2 regions of the Vibrio glycogenivorans genome follow, and region 1 is predicted to be linked to the other one. Evidence: predicted binding sites of a transcription regulator. Region 1 holds the regulator's gene; the other holds the start of a gene.
The links. Region 1 encodes PurR, which represses purine synthesis genes. Its sites were predicted from a motif close to TNANGNAAACGTTTNCNTNA; they were not measured.

Region 1 (7,501 bases):
AACGTCCCCGCCCCTGTGGTTTATATGAGCTTGATGGTAGCAGTTTCTGGTGTTGCGGCGCCTAGGCGTTCGCTGACTGGGCCTGGAGATGAGTTACCGATGGATACTTGGTAGTTGCCTTTGCGCCAGACTTTTTCACCTTTTGAGTTGATGACTTTGAGCTGCTCAGCATCAACCGTGAAGGTGACCACCTTTTTCTCGCCTTGCTTAAGTGCGATACGTTGGAAACCTTTGAGGCTGGTGTGTGGCAGGTTATCTGTCACGTTTTCTGGGCTGATGTAGAGCTGGACTACCTCTTCAATGTCGTACTCGCCGGTGTTCTCGACTTTAACTTGTACCTGCAAGCTGTCTTCTTGGCCAAGTTTGTCAGACTCTAGTGCCAACTGCTTGAAGTTAGTCTCTGAGTAGGTCAAACCAAAGCCGAATGGGAACATTGGCTCTTTAGTCATGTACTTATAAGTACGTCCCTGCATTGAGTAGTCTTCATAGTCAGGCAACTGAGCGATGTTTTTCGGGAAGGTGATCGGTAGATGGCCTGATGGCGACACATCACCAAACAGAACGTCAGCAACTGCGTTACCGCCTTGCTCACCTGGGTACCAGATTTGCAAGATAGCATCAGCGTGCTCTTCGATACCCTCAAGAGAAACAGGGCTGCCGCTCGCCACTACAAGCACGAGTGGACCTTTTTTCTTCTCGATGATTTGGTTGAGGTAGTTGATCTGGTTTTGTGGCAGTTTGAGATCTTCTTTATCACCAATGTGCGCAGAAGCAATCGCATCGACCTCTTCACCCTCAAAGTCAGCGCTCAAGCCAACGACTGCGATAGTCACGTCGGCACTAGCAGCGACATTTGGCGCCCAGTTTTTCGGGTTAAGGTTGTCATTGAACGGCAGGGCACCGCTGCGGTAGTTAAGTGACGTACCGAGTGATACCGCCTCAGAAATACCGCCCAGGATGGTGACTAGATTAGGGCTGATGCCGTAGTAGTTACCCATCAACATATCTGCAGAGTTTGCGAACGGTCCAGTGACGTAAGGGACTTTGATGTCCTTAGACAGCGGTAGGATGTTGTTGTCGTTTTTCAGCAGAACAATCGACTTTTGTGCCACCTTGCGTGCTAGCTCACGGTGCTCTTCGCTGTTAATGACTGAAGGCGGGATTTGATTGTACGGGTTAACGCTTTGGTCTGCGTCAAACATACCGAGCTTAAAGCGTGTTTTGAAAAGTTGCTCAGTACGCAGGGTAATTAGCTCTTCAGATACTAAACCTTGCTCTACCGCTTCGGTTAGGTGGTGGTAGCTGTAGCCACAGTTAAGCTCAACGCCGGCATCCAGAGCAACTGCTGATGCTTCTGCTGCGGTCTCTCGGTATTTAAGCTTTTCAAAGATACCGTGGATCGCGCCACAATCGGATACAACGTGCCCGTCAAAGCCCCATTGATCTCTTAGGATGTCTTGCAGCAAGAAGTGGCTGGCGTTGGCAGGCTTGTCAAACACAGCGTTGTAGGCAGCCATGACCGTTTCGACGTTAGCATCTTTAACCAGTGCCTCAAAAGCAGGCAGGTAGGTTTCATGCAGGTCCTGCTCAGTTGGAATCGCGTTGAAGTGGTGTCTTGACGCCTCTGGGCCTGAGTGTACCGCGTAGTGTTTTGCCGTCGCTGCTGATTTTAGGTAGTTAGGATCATCACCTTGTAAGCCCTGCACAAAGGCGACACCAATTTGCGAGGTCAAGAATGGGTCTTCACCGTAAGTTTCTTGTCCTCGTCCCCAGCGTGGGTCACGGAAGATGTTGACGTTTGGTGTCCAGAAAGTCAGCCCCGCGTACTGGCTGTGGTTACCCATGGATTGAGAGATAGAAAACTTGGCTCTTGCCTCAGTAGAAATAGCGCTGGCAACCTCTTTGGCCAGTTCGGCATCAAAGGTAGCGGCAAGACCAATAGCTTGAGGGAAGATCGTGGCTTTACCATTACGCGCCACGCCATGCAGGGCTTCATTCCACCAGTTGTAAGACGGAACCTCAAGGCGAGGAATGGCCGGTGCGTCATTGAGCAGTTGGCTGACTTTTTCTTCCAATGTCATCTGTGACACAAGGATTTCAGCACGTTTTTCGATTGGCAATGTGTGATCTTGAAACGAGAGGTCAATCTCTTGAGCAGAGACACACGCGGCTCCCATCCCAACAAGGGCAATTGATTTTTGTAACTTCTTCATTAATTGGTTCCTACGACAAGTAAGTAATGGTTAACCTTAGTGATGCTTTGGTTAACAAAATACCATTAATTCATCGAGGTATATTTGTTTTTTTTCACAATTGAATTGCTATAAATAATTATTGTGAGTTCGGTCGCGAAGTGGGAGCTGGTGGGTAAGTAGAAACTGCTCTGTTAGCATTCAAGCTAATGAAAGTTATCCATAATTTGAAGTTAGATATACCCACAGATCAAAAAAGCCAGCGAGTCGCTGGCTTGAATCTAAGTAATGAATAGCTAGTTTTCTAAAGGTTTAGCAAAGCTGGTTAGCTAGGGCATCACGTTGTTGCTGTGGGATCACTGACCAGTGCGTGCCTCTAAGTGCTCCCTCTAGAGAGTAGAGCAGTTCAAGGTTAACTGGTACGGTGTGGGTTTCCTGAATCGCGCGATAAGCGTTAACAGAGCCTGCTTGTTCGAGCTCAGAAACACTGCCGATCCCCGCTTTTTTCAGCATTCTTTCCGTTGCAAGGCGCAGATTAGGTAAATCTTTAAGACGCTGCGGCTTGGCGGTTTCTTGCTTAATTTTGTCCTTTTTCGCGGCATCGAGTGCCACGGTTGCCATCTCAAGTAGACGCTGGGGATTTTCTAGGCAATCTTCGGCGAGTTGAAAATACTTGGTAACAACAGGAAAGCCTTTCTTCTCATAAACATAAGGTTCAAGGCCCTTGGCGGTAATTTCTGCATCAAGTTGACTACATTTGCGAATGTGCAAACGATTGCGCACGATAAGTGCAAACATTGCGTCATCGACAAAAACGCCAAATCCGCCAAACATTGAACGTGACTTTACGCTGCCTAACTGCTCAAACAAGCGCATTGAGTCTTTTAAAATTGGTCTATCCATGGTTTTGTAAATCTCGGTAATGAAACAACAGCCACCTAAATTCAGGCCCGAGAATTTAGCGAAACCGACCCTACACCTACTAATAACAGCTAAATGCAGTGTCCTTTCACCATCGGCAACCCCGCTACCTTTCTTCAACTACGAGAGTTTTCACTCAAGTAATTGAAGGGTAAGGCCGGAGGCTTTGCGTCCCACCCTTTCAGATGGTTTGCCCTGTGCGTGGCATAGACAAAATCATAATAAAAAGCTGGATAGGTATCACATATCCAACAACCATAATGTGACGCCGATTCCAAAAAAGACTAGCCAACTTCTGTCAATTGCACACTAAATGCAGGAATATCTAACTTTGGTACACAAATTAACCTAAATGACTGATATCTTTAACAGTTAGACGTTCCACGATTTCAGGGTGCATCTCAAAAACTCGCTTATCATGTTCCTTGTTTTTGATTCGCTCGAGGAGGATCTCGAAGGCATTCTTACCCACGCGTCGTTTTGGTTGGTGTACGGTGGTCAGTGGCGGAGAGAAGTACTCGGCCAGCTCGATATTGTCATAACCGATCACCGACATATCTTCGGGAATACGAATACCGTTTTCTTGCAAGCGACTCATAAGGCCGAGTGCCATGGTGTCATTAAAACAGAATACCGCGGTCGGCTTTTCATCCATTGCAGCGATCTTGTCCGCAGCAAGGACGGCAGTATCACACTCAAAATTGCCCTCAAGGATCCAATCCTCAACCACATTGAGGTTCGCCTCATCCATCGCGCGACGGAAGCCGCTAATACGCTCCATACACGCCGCCTTTTCAAAGTGGCCGCTAAGGCAAGCAATCTTTTGATGGCCCTTGTCGATAAGGAATTTGGTTGCGAGGTAACCGCCTTCTTCTGAGTTATCGATGATTTTGTCAGCTTGTGAGGTCTCAGGGCCCCAGTCCATGATCACTTTTGGAATGTTAGGGTGGCTGTCGAGCATCTCGTTGAGCTCTTCAGTCAGATCAGAGCACATCACCAGGATACCATCGACACGTTTCTCAGCCAGCATGCGAATATAGTCGCGCTGTTTCTCGTAGATGCCACCCGTGTTGCACAAAATTAGCGTGTAGCCCTGACGGTAACAATAGCTCTCAACACCATCGATGACCTCAGAGAAAAATAGGTTAGTGGACTGAGTGACGAGCATGCCGATGGTGCGGGTTGAGTTACACTTCAAACTACGCGCTACCGCACTAGGAGCATAGTTAAGCTCCTTAACTGCTTGGTTTACTTTTTCTTGGGTAGCTTCAGCAACGAATCGAGTCTTATTGATAACGTGCGATACCGTTGTGGTAGAGACACCTGCAAGACGTGCGACATCTTTAATAGTGGCCATTGGTGTGTTCCTTAATTGTACTTATGGTTACCGCACAGATCTCAAGCGTTCGAACGTATCATGGTGAGGGAAATGCGGTATTCGCTAAGGGGTAAATAAAAAAACCGCTTTCACGAAAGCGGCTAAAAATATCCGAACATTTTAGACTGCTATCGTTTACGGTGCAAACTTAATCGCCAGCTGGACTAACTTTCCTCACCCAATAAATATAGGCAGTCCAGCTCGAGAAAGGCGACCAGTAACTCACTCACTGCGGCATAGAACCCAAACTCGTCACGTTTTTTGCATAAAGTACGAAATTGGGGTACCCAAGTGAGCAGATGCTGGCGGATAAACTGCTCCTGCTCGGCAAAAGCCTGCTCGAGGTGGCGCTCTTGCTCAAGTTCGTTCGAGCGAATGATAAGATTGCCAAGAAAATCGAGCTCAACACCGAGATGATCTGGGGGCTCGTTTAGGCCGTGGGAAACTTGGATGTTGTGCTCAGCGAGGATTTGCTTCATCTCAAGAGCGGGCTGACCATTGAGCATATGTTCAGGATCTAGATATACCGAGGCATAAGGTAGCGCCCCTTCTTTATCAGATTTAAGGAACAAGTCACAAAAATCTGCAGCGAGTTCCAATTTAGCGTCTTCTCGGTCTTGTAGGCGATTGAGTGTATCAATAAAGTTCGCCACGGGTTGCTTTAACTGTAGGTTCTCTCCCAAGCCACTTAGAAATGCGCGAATTTCTGGGCTTTGATACTGGGCAAGATCTTTGTCGTCCAACTCTCGACTGAACAGGCTTGAGAGCCACCAGTAGATCTCCGCTCGCTTATCATTAAACGCTTTCACTTCTTCAATCACGATCAACCCCACATCTCGTTCACTATGTTGATAAGTATAACTAATTTCTAAATAGTGGCATGGAGCAATAATGAGAGTAATAGACCAGCATTTCTAAGAGGCCTGACGTAATCGATTGTTAGTATAAATAAAAATGCCGCCCGATGAGAGGGCGGCATTTTTGCTGTTTACTGACTTACTTGTTGAAGACACCAAACTGCTTAGCAGCGTAGGCGACCCGCTCTTTGGGTTTCGGGTATTCCGCGGGGAGCTCAAGATTCTCAATATGCTGCAATCGCGGCAACAATCCACTGCCGTTGGCAATCTGTATTGCTAATCCCGGGCGAGCATTGAGCTCCAGTACCATTGGTCCTTCTTCTTTATCCAGAACCATATCAGTGCCCATATAACCAAGCCCAGTCATCTCCCAGGCACTCGCAGCAAGTTCAAGCAGACGCTCCCAGTGTGGGACTTGCAGTTGACTGAGCTCTTGACCAGTGTCTGGGTGGTGCTCAACCGGTTGGTCAAACTGTACTGCGCGGACAGCGCGCCCTGTGGCGATATCAATGCCTATCCCGACGGCGCCTTGGTGCAAGTTTGCTTTGCCATCTGAAGCGGTGGTTGAACAGCGCATCATGGCCATGACAGGGTAACCTTTGAACACGATGATCCGTACATCAGGCACACCCTCAACGCTGTAGCCATCAAAGCAGTCATCGAACTTAATCAAGTTCTCCACCACGGCCACGTCGTTTTTACCACCGAGCGAGAACAGGCCAGCAAGCGTGTTACTGATATGGCGCTCAACATCCTCTTCATTGATGGTAGAGCCAGAGGGCTTGGTGTAGACGCCATCCTGGTGAGAAATAACCACTAGGATGCCCTTACCACCACTACCTTGAGCAGGTTTGATCACAAAGCCCGGCCACTCCTTGACCATGTTGTGGATTCGCTTTACATCCGCCTGGGTAGAGATGGTGCCAATCAGTTTTGGCACGGTACACCCAGCAGCTTCAGCAATGATCTTGGTCTTAAGCTTATCATCCACCAAAGGGTATTTAGAGCGATCGTTATAGCGGCCAATGTAACTGTGGTTACGTTGGTTCATGCCCATGATCCCTTTGGCGCGCAGTTTACCGGGTGAGGTTAAACGTGAAAACATCGTTTAGTCCTCCGTTAGCGGTTTGAAGCGACGCAGCTCAGTTAGACGATAGCCAGTGTAAGTACCAAGGAGCAAGATTCCGCCAAGTACAACAAACTGCAGACCGATAAAGTTAAACGTTAGGTGCTGGACATAGCTGTTGGTCATCGCCAAGTACACAAGCACAGCGGTCAATAGTGAGCCACCACCTTGGAGCATAACCTCTTTAGCGCCTTCCTCTTCCCACAGGATTGACATACGCTCAATCGTCCATGACAGGATGATCATTGGGAAGAAGGTGATTGATAAGCCCTCAGTTAGGCCGATACGGAAGGCGACAACGGTAAACACTGAGATAATCATGATTACCGTGATGATCACTGCCGAGATCCGAGCAACCAGCAGCAAGTTAAGCCGTGAAAGGTAACTACGGATTACAAGGCCAGTACCGACAATTAGTAGGAAGCCGACAATACCCGTCACAAGCTGGGTTTGAACAAACGCTACCGCAATCAGAACGGGCATAAAGGTACCCGAGGTCTTTAGACCGATGATCACGCGCAAGAACACGACAATAAGGGCGCCAATCGGGATCAGCATGATGGTCTTGAACATTGCCTGCTCTTCCAGCGGAAGGCTGTGAATCGAGAGGTTTAGCAGGCCATCGGCGTCGACTTTATTGTTGGTTGCCGTCTGAGCTGAGACCTCTTGGGCAATCATAGAGAACAGGACTTGGCTGTTACTGCCACCAATCAGATCCAGAAGCGAGACATTCGATTCGTCCCAAATCAGAATATTTGGCGCCATTCCTTGAACGCCAGACTGTGGGTTAAACAGCTGCCACTGCTTGCCATCCCAAACCTGGTTCATTGGCTGAATACTTTGACGGCGGCGGCCGTCTTCAAGCTCAATCACACCGGCAATTTTGCTCGGCACACCGGCATAAGCGAGGATCTTATCAACCGCTTCGACTTTAGGCATGTCGTTGAGGATCAGTGCGGCGTTTTGACTGTCACTGTCGTTAAGCGACTTAATCAATTCACGAGTAAAGGTAATGTCGTCTGCAGAG
Region 2 (7,501 bases), on a different contig from region 1:
CCGAGCTCACTGAGGTCCCCGATCCCGGCCCAACCATCAAGTCTGGCCTGCACTTCTTGCTGCCTATTGTCGTACTGGTATGGTGCTTAACCGTAGAGCGCTTCTCACCGGGCCTATCTGCGTTTTGGGCAACGGTATTTATGATCTTTATCCTCCTAACGCAAAGACCATTGATAGCATTAATGGCGCAAACCGGTGGTGTTGTCGAGCAAGCCAAGGCCGGCGCTATTGACCTAGTTGAGAGCCTCGTCAATGGGGCACGCAATATGATAGGTATCGGTGTGGCCACTGCGGCCGCGGGCACCGTTGTTGGCGTGGTCACGCTGACGGGTATTGGTCTGGTAATGACCGATTTTGTCGAGTACATCTCTGGCGGTAGCATCATTCTCGTGCTGATCTTCACTGCGATCATCAGCTTGATCTTGGGCATGGGTCTGCCAACCACGGCCAACTATATCGTGGTTTCTACGCTGATGGCGCCAGTGATCGTCACGCTTGGCGCAGCACATGGCTTGATCATCCCACTCATCGCGGTGCACTTGTTCGTCTTCTACTTCGGTATTCTTGCCGACGATACGCCGCCAGTAGGCTTGGCCGCCTTTGCCGCTGCAGCGATTGCCAAGTCGGATCCTATCCGCACCGGTATCCAAGGCTTCACCTACGATATACGTACTGCGATCTTGCCGTTTATGTTTGTGTTCAATACCCAGCTGCTCATGATGGGCATCGATTCATGGTGGCATTTGCTGCTGACCATCATCTCATCAGTGATCGCAATGCTGCTGTTCTCTGCCGCTACCCAAGGCTGGTGGTTCACACGCAATAAATGGTGGGAAACCATCTTGCTGCTCGCGCTGACATTCAGCTTCTTCCGGCCAGGTTTTTGGTGGGACATGATCTACCCTGCGCAAGACATTCGCCCCGGCTCGGAGCTCAGCCAAGTGGTTGAGTCCTTACCAATTGGCCAAGCGGTGCGTTTAGAGGTGGCAGGAGAAACGCTCGACGGTCGCTTTGTCGAAAGGACAGTCAAGCTGCCGTTTGATGATAAAGCCGTTGGCGCAGAGGATCGCATCTCCTCTATGGGGCTGATGCTCATCGAAGATGAAGGCAAGTTGATTGTTGATATGGTGGAGTTTGGCAGCCCAGCAGAGGCTGCGGGTATTGATTTTGATTGGGAGATCAAATCGATTGTACAAAAAGCTCAGCGTCCTATGAAGGAGTGGGTATTTGTACCCACGTTCTTGCTCGTCATGCTGCTTGGTTGGAATCAATTGCGCCGGGCGCGACGTCAACAGACCCTCGCCTGATTATACGGGCTCAACAAAACCAGTGAGCCCTCAGTGAAAAAGAGAGAGATCATGTTCAAGCAAATTCTTGTACCTGTAGACCTCAATGATCAGGGCTTTAGTGACAAAGCCCTTCACTTGGCAATTTGGCACGCCAAGCAGTCTGGCGCACAAATTCACCTACTGAATGTTTTACCTGGCATCCACACCTCGATGGTCGCGAGCTATTTCCCTAAAGATGCCGCGGCGAAGATGAAGGCCGATGTACGCAAGCAACTGAAGCAGTTTGCTGACCAGCATGTGCCTGACGAGTTGGTGTACAAGACCCATGTCGCCGAGGGAAAAACCTACCGGACCATTTTGGACTATGCCGAGCGATTGGGAGCCGATTTAATCGTCCTGCCGAGTCACAAGCGCTCAAAGCTCGACAATACCGTTCTTGGCTCTGTGGCAAGTAAGGTGGTTCAGAACTCAAACATTAACGTTCTAGTGGTCAAACCGTTCGGCTAATCAAAGCCCCGGTGTCTCCATGGTGATGACAAAAGCCTATCGAAGCGATAGGTTTTTTTTACTTTACTAAATGAGAACGATTATCAATAATAATTGCAGGTCAGAAAGAAAAGTAAAGGTATCATCATGAAAAAGACCATCAGCTTTGCCACAATCCACTTTTTTATCGCCTTCAGCGTTGGCTACATACTTACTGGTGACATCATCTTAGGCAGCTTGATCGCCATGATTGAGCCCATGGTCAACACGGTGGCTTTCTACTTTCATGAACGAGTGTGGAGTACGTTGCACGCATTACGCCGCCTAGCTCAATCCGCCAAAATCAAAACCGTCAGCTTCGCCGTGGTTCATTTCAGCGTCGCCTTTAGCGTCGCTTACCTATTAACCGGCGATATCTTGATAGGCAGCATCATCGCCACGATTGAACCCGCCTGTAACACGATCGCCTACTACTTCCACGAACGCATCTGGTTACGTCATCAGGCGGCTTAAAAACAGGCGCGAGGTTCGAGGTTCGGGGACGGGCTTTGCCCTACGAGGTGCGAGGAATTAATCATACGTGAATTGTCCTCGCTCCCCGGAACGAAGTGTAACCCGCTCCTCGAGCCTGTATTTAAGTAGATAGGTTGAACCGTCTAGGAGCTTGGTCTGGAGCTAGTGCCACTGAAAACGTGTAGCAGTGTTCCTCAATGTACACGCACAAAGGATGCTTTTGGGGCTCTTTGGGACAAGTGACCCGTGGAGCTTCGACTTGAAACAGTGCGGTTAAGCGGGAGGCGCGCATATCGACCGGCAACTGAAGTGTGACACCATTAAACTGCACTCCAACAGAAACTAGGCCAAATTGTAGGGCTTGGTAATCTAGATGAACCAGCACCTCACACCCGCCGCCGTGATGCCAAACCTGCTCAACCTCAACCTGATTAAGGCGCACATTGGTCATGCAGTGCAGATAAGGCTCGCTATGAATACCTATCGGCTGTATTGACCCGCCGACGTGGTGGCTATTTTGCTGCTCTTCCTCGAGTAGCCAGTCCTCGTCGTGAGCCAGAAATAGGATCTCAAAACGATTTCGCCCCGGTTGCAGATAGCTGCGAATATCCTTGCGATACTCTTGTTCATCGCCATGGCAGTCATAGACCGCGACCCCATTCACTCGCACCTCGGCGTAGTGTGAGACTTTATCCAGTACTAAGTCGATAGCTGGAGAAGAGAGTTCACGATCGAGTTCAATGTCATGCATCAGGTGCCACTCTTGCTGGCTGATCACCTCTTCAGTGAGGGTGCTGGGCAACACCTGACTTAGCTTGGCAGGAAAACAGATGTCGTCCTGAGGTATGGTTAGATCGGTCAGTGGCGAGACCTGCCACAAACCCGCTATTGATAGCTTCATCCTTGTATTTACTCTCTTGGCTTTATTTACTTTCTTATTTAACTGCTTGGCTCTTTTTTTATGGCCGATGTTATGCAGCGTATACCCAATAAGCCTCAAGGTGCAGTTTCAGCAAGATTTGCTTAGGTTGCAGCCAAGGCGCTGACTTGGGTATATAAAAAAAGCCAGAGTCACGATTGCGACTCTGGCCTTTTCAATATTATAGGCTGTATTAGCGCGAGAGCGAGATTAAGCTAATCCGCGGCTTATGCCAATAGTTCCTTTGCTGTTGCAACCACATTCTCTGTGGTGAAGCCGAACATCTTAAATAGCTCACCGGCTGGTGCAGACTCACCGAAGGTCGTCATACCGATGATACGGCCGTCAAAGCCAACGTACTTGTACCAGAAGTCCGCAATACCCGCTTCTACTGCGACGCGAGCAGTCACATCTGATGGCAGAACTTCTTCGCGGTATGCCGCATCTTGCTTATCGAATGCATCCGTTGATGGCATTGATACTACGCGAACTTGCTTGCCTTCCGCAGTAAGTTGTGCTGCCGCTTCAACCGCTAGCTCAACCTCAGAGCCTGTTGCGATTAGGATAAGCTCAGGCTTATCTGCACAGTCTTTCAGGATGTAAGCACCCTTAGCAATGTTAGCGACTTGCTCAGCGCTGCGCTCTTGCTGCGCTAGGTTTTGACGCGAGAAGATTAGCGATGTTGGGCCATCTTTGCGCTCAATCGCCAGTTTCCAAGCAACCGCTGACTCAACTTGGTCACATGGGCGCCATGTGCTCATGTTTGGCGTCATGCGTAGTGAAGCCATCTGCTCAACCGGTTGGTGAGTTGGGCCATCTTCGCCTAGACCGATAGAGTCGTGCGTGTACACCTGGATGTTTTGCACTTTCATCAGTGCCGCCATACGCATTGCGTTACGCGCGTATTCCATAAACATCAGGAAGGTTGCACCGTAAGGGACAAAACCACCGTGCAGAGCGATACCGTTCATGATCGCTGTCATGCCGAACTCACGCACACCGTAGTGGATGTAGTTACCCGCAAAGTCGTCCGCTTCTAGCGACTTAGAGCCAGACCACATGGTCAGGTTTGAAGGCGCTAGGTCAGCTGAACCGCCCATAAACTCTGGCAGCATTTGACCAAATGCCTCAAGCGCGTTCTGTGAAGCTTTGCGTGAAGCGATGTTGGCTGGGTTTGCTTGTAGATCAGCGATGATTTGGTTCGCTTTCTCTTCCCACTCAGCTGGTAGCTCGCCATTAACACGACGCTTGAACTCAGCCGCTAGCTCTGGGTAAGCCGCTTCATACGCTGCTAGCTTCTCTTCCCAAGCAGTTTGCTTAGCAAGACCGGCTTCTTTTGCATCCCACTGCGCGTAAACGTCTGATGGGATCTCAAACGGACCGTGTTCCCAACCTAGGAATTCACGTGCCGCGGCAATTTCTTCGTGGCCTAGTGGCGCACCGTGACAGTCGTGTGAGCCAGACTTGTTAGGCGAACCGAAACCAATGATGGTCTTGGTACAGATAATAGTTGGACGAGGGTCTGCCTTCGCCGCTTCGATAGCGGCATTGATCGCTTCAGGATCGTGACCATCAACCGCTGGGATTACGTGCCAGCCGTAAGACTCAAAACGCTTAGGCGTGTCGTCAGAGAACCAGCCTTCAACTTCACCATCGATAGAGATACCGTTGTCATCCCAGAACGCAATCAGCTTACCAAGACCCAGCGTACCCGCCAGTGAGCATGCTTCGTGCGAGATGCCTTCCATCAGACAGCCATCACCCATGAAGACATAAGTGAAGTGGTCAACGATATCGTGGCCTTCTTTGTTGAACTGAGCCGCCAGCGCTTTTTCAGCGATCGCCATGCCCACACCATTGGTGATGCCTTGGCCCAGAGGACCGGTTGTCGTTTCAACGCCAGGTGCATAGCCATACTCTGGGTGACCCGGAGTTTTTGAGTGCAGTTGACGGAAGTTTTTCAGATCGTCAATCGATAGCTCGTAGCCGCTGAGGTGCAGTAGAGAGTAGATCAGCATTGAGCCGTGACCATTTGAAAGAATAAAGCGGTCGCGGTTTGCCCACTCTGGGTTCGCTGGGTTGTGGTTTAGGTGAGAACGCCAAAGAACTTCAGCGATATCAGCCATACCCATAGGCGCGCCTGGGTGGCCAGAGTTTGCTTGTTGAACACCATCCATGCTTAGGGCACGGATTGCATTAGCTAGATGTTTACGAGACGACATTACTGCTCCTGAGTGCATGTGCAAAAGAGAAAGAGTTTACCAAGCTGCATTGCAGCGCGGGGTATTGTCGCAGAGGGCACCTGACTCTGCAAACGTTTACTTACCTAATTTGAGTCCAGCTCCAGTTAATACCCCTACTTTTTGTAGCAATTTACGCAAACGATTAACTGGAATTAATGTCAAAAATCACTTGTAATTCAGATGTTGAAAACTAGAATAGACGTCTAGATGTAGAAACACCTACAAAATGAATTTCCTTGATAGCCGCGATGCCAACTTGGGCAGTGAGGTACGGCTATAATCGATCGCTAAAAAGTGGAGCTCTCATGGCTAAGCACCTATTCACTTCTGAGTCAGTTTCAGAAGGTCACCCAGATAAAATTGCAGACCAAATTTCAGATGCCGTTCTAGACGCAATTCTTGAGCAAGATCCGAAAGCACGTGTTGCTTGTGAAACTTACGTAAAAACCGGCATGGTTATGGTTGGTGGTGAGATCACAACATCTGCATGGGTTGATATCGAAGAGCTGACGCGTGAAACCGTGCGTGAGATTGGCTATGTTCACTCTGATATGGGCTTTGACGCAGACTCTTGTGCGGTTCTAAACACCATAGGTAAACAGTCGCCAGACATCAACCAAGGTGTTGATAAGTCAGACCCGAAAGAGCAAGGCGCGGGCGACCAGGGTATCATGTTCGGTTACGCGACCAACGAAACTGACATCCTAATGCCAGCTCCGATCACCTACTCACACCGCCTAGTACAAAAGCAAGCGGAAGTGCGTAAGAACGGCACCCTACCTTGGCTACGTCCAGACGCAAAGTCTCAGGTAACGTTCCAGTACGACCAAGGCAAGATCGTTGGTATCGATGCAGTCGTTCTATCGACTCAACACTGTGATTCAATCTCAACGCCTGACCTGCGTGAAGCGGTAATGGAAGAGATCATCAAGCCAGTACTACCTTCTGAGTGGATCAACAAAGAGACCAATTTCTTTATCAACCCAACCGGTCGTTTCGTTATCGGCGGTCCTATGGGTGACTGTGGTCTAACCGGTCGTAAGATCATCGTTGATACCTACGGTGGCGCGGCGCGTCACGGTGGTGGTGCTTTCTCTGGTAAAGATCCATCAAAAGTTGACCGCTCTGCAGCATACGCAGCACGCTACGTAGCGAAAAACATCGTTGCCGCTGGCATGGCAGACCGCTGTGAGATCCAACTGTCTTACGCTATCGGTGTAGCAGATCCTACTTCAATCATGGTTGAGACGTTCGGCACTGAAAAAGTACCACACGAGATCATCATCGAAGCAGTACGCCAAAACTTCGACCTACGCCCATACGGCCTACAAGAGATGCTGAACCTTCTTCAGCCAATCTACAAAAAGACCGCAGCATACGGTCACTTCGGCCGCGAAGAGTTCCCATGGGAAGCAACAGACAAGGCAGCAATGCTGCGTGAGTTTGCTGGCATTAAATAAAATAAAGCCCAATAATTTTTTCCCAAAAGCCCAGCTCCTCGCTGGGCTTTATTTTAGGGGCGAGGTGCGGGTTTCACTTCGTTCCGAGGGGCGAGGAGTCTAGTGCGCGGTTTAATAATCGTCACATCTCAATCACACTGCTCTCCCCTATGCTAAACTTCCACTCTGTGTTCAGCTCCAAAATACCCAGCTGGCTTCCCACGCCCACCAATCTACTCGCTACTCGTAGGGCTTCGCCCGTACTCGCTCCCCGCCCCTGAAACTTCATCTATGAAGTTTTTGTGAGTTAGATTTGAATTTTCCCTAATCCCCATCAATAGTTATATCACTGCGCGCACAAACACCTACTAGCACTGGTGATATTGCGTGTGACGCAGTCTCTGCATCGACATGATGGTTTGTTGTCCTTTGTGCCGCCTTGCACCGTATACAGGATATCGGTTGCATTGGGTGCCAATGCTTGGCCCCAGCACCTAGTTAGATAAATAGAATAGTTAGGGTAAACGCATCAAGGAGGAAGCATGCCTCGTACATACCAATCGTCAGACTTCGATAGTAAAAATAAGCCGTCTGACCAAGAGTACGCGCGCA

Region 2: a site for PurR is predicted at 5,581-5,600, ahead of metK (methionine adenosyltransferase). Genes of this name have one in related genera too.

Annotation. Positions count from the first base shown of each region.
Region 1 is NZ_JBPVIS010000004.1:178,827-186,327, reverse strand. Features, by position in the region: gene ACSTTG_RS11560 (glycoside hydrolase family 3 C-terminal domain-containing protein) at 21-2,213, opposite strand; gene ACSTTG_RS11555 (TfoX/Sxy family DNA transformation protein) at 2,505-3,095, opposite strand; cyclic di-GMP riboswitch class I at 3,207-3,318, opposite strand; gene purR (HTH-type transcriptional repressor PurR) at 3,457-4,470, opposite strand; gene torD (molecular chaperone TorD) at 4,656-5,309, opposite strand; gene ACSTTG_RS11540 (alpha-L-glutamate ligase-like protein) at 5,488-6,453, opposite strand; gene ACSTTG_RS11535 (inactive transglutaminase family protein) at 6,457-7,501, opposite strand, start outside.
Region 2 is NZ_JBPVIS010000011.1:47,919-55,419, reverse strand. Features, by position in the region: gene ACSTTG_RS19135 (TRAP transporter permease) at 1-1,307, shown strand, start outside; gene ACSTTG_RS19130 (universal stress protein) at 1,359-1,796, shown strand; gene ACSTTG_RS19125 (DUF2061 domain-containing protein) at 1,923-2,288, shown strand; gene ACSTTG_RS19120 (glycosyl hydrolase 2 galactose-binding domain-containing protein) at 2,410-3,189, opposite strand; gene tkt (transketolase) at 3,435-5,429, opposite strand; gene metK (methionine adenosyltransferase) at 5,756-6,910, shown strand; gene ACSTTG_RS19105 (DUF2189 domain-containing protein) at 7,432-7,501, shown strand, end outside.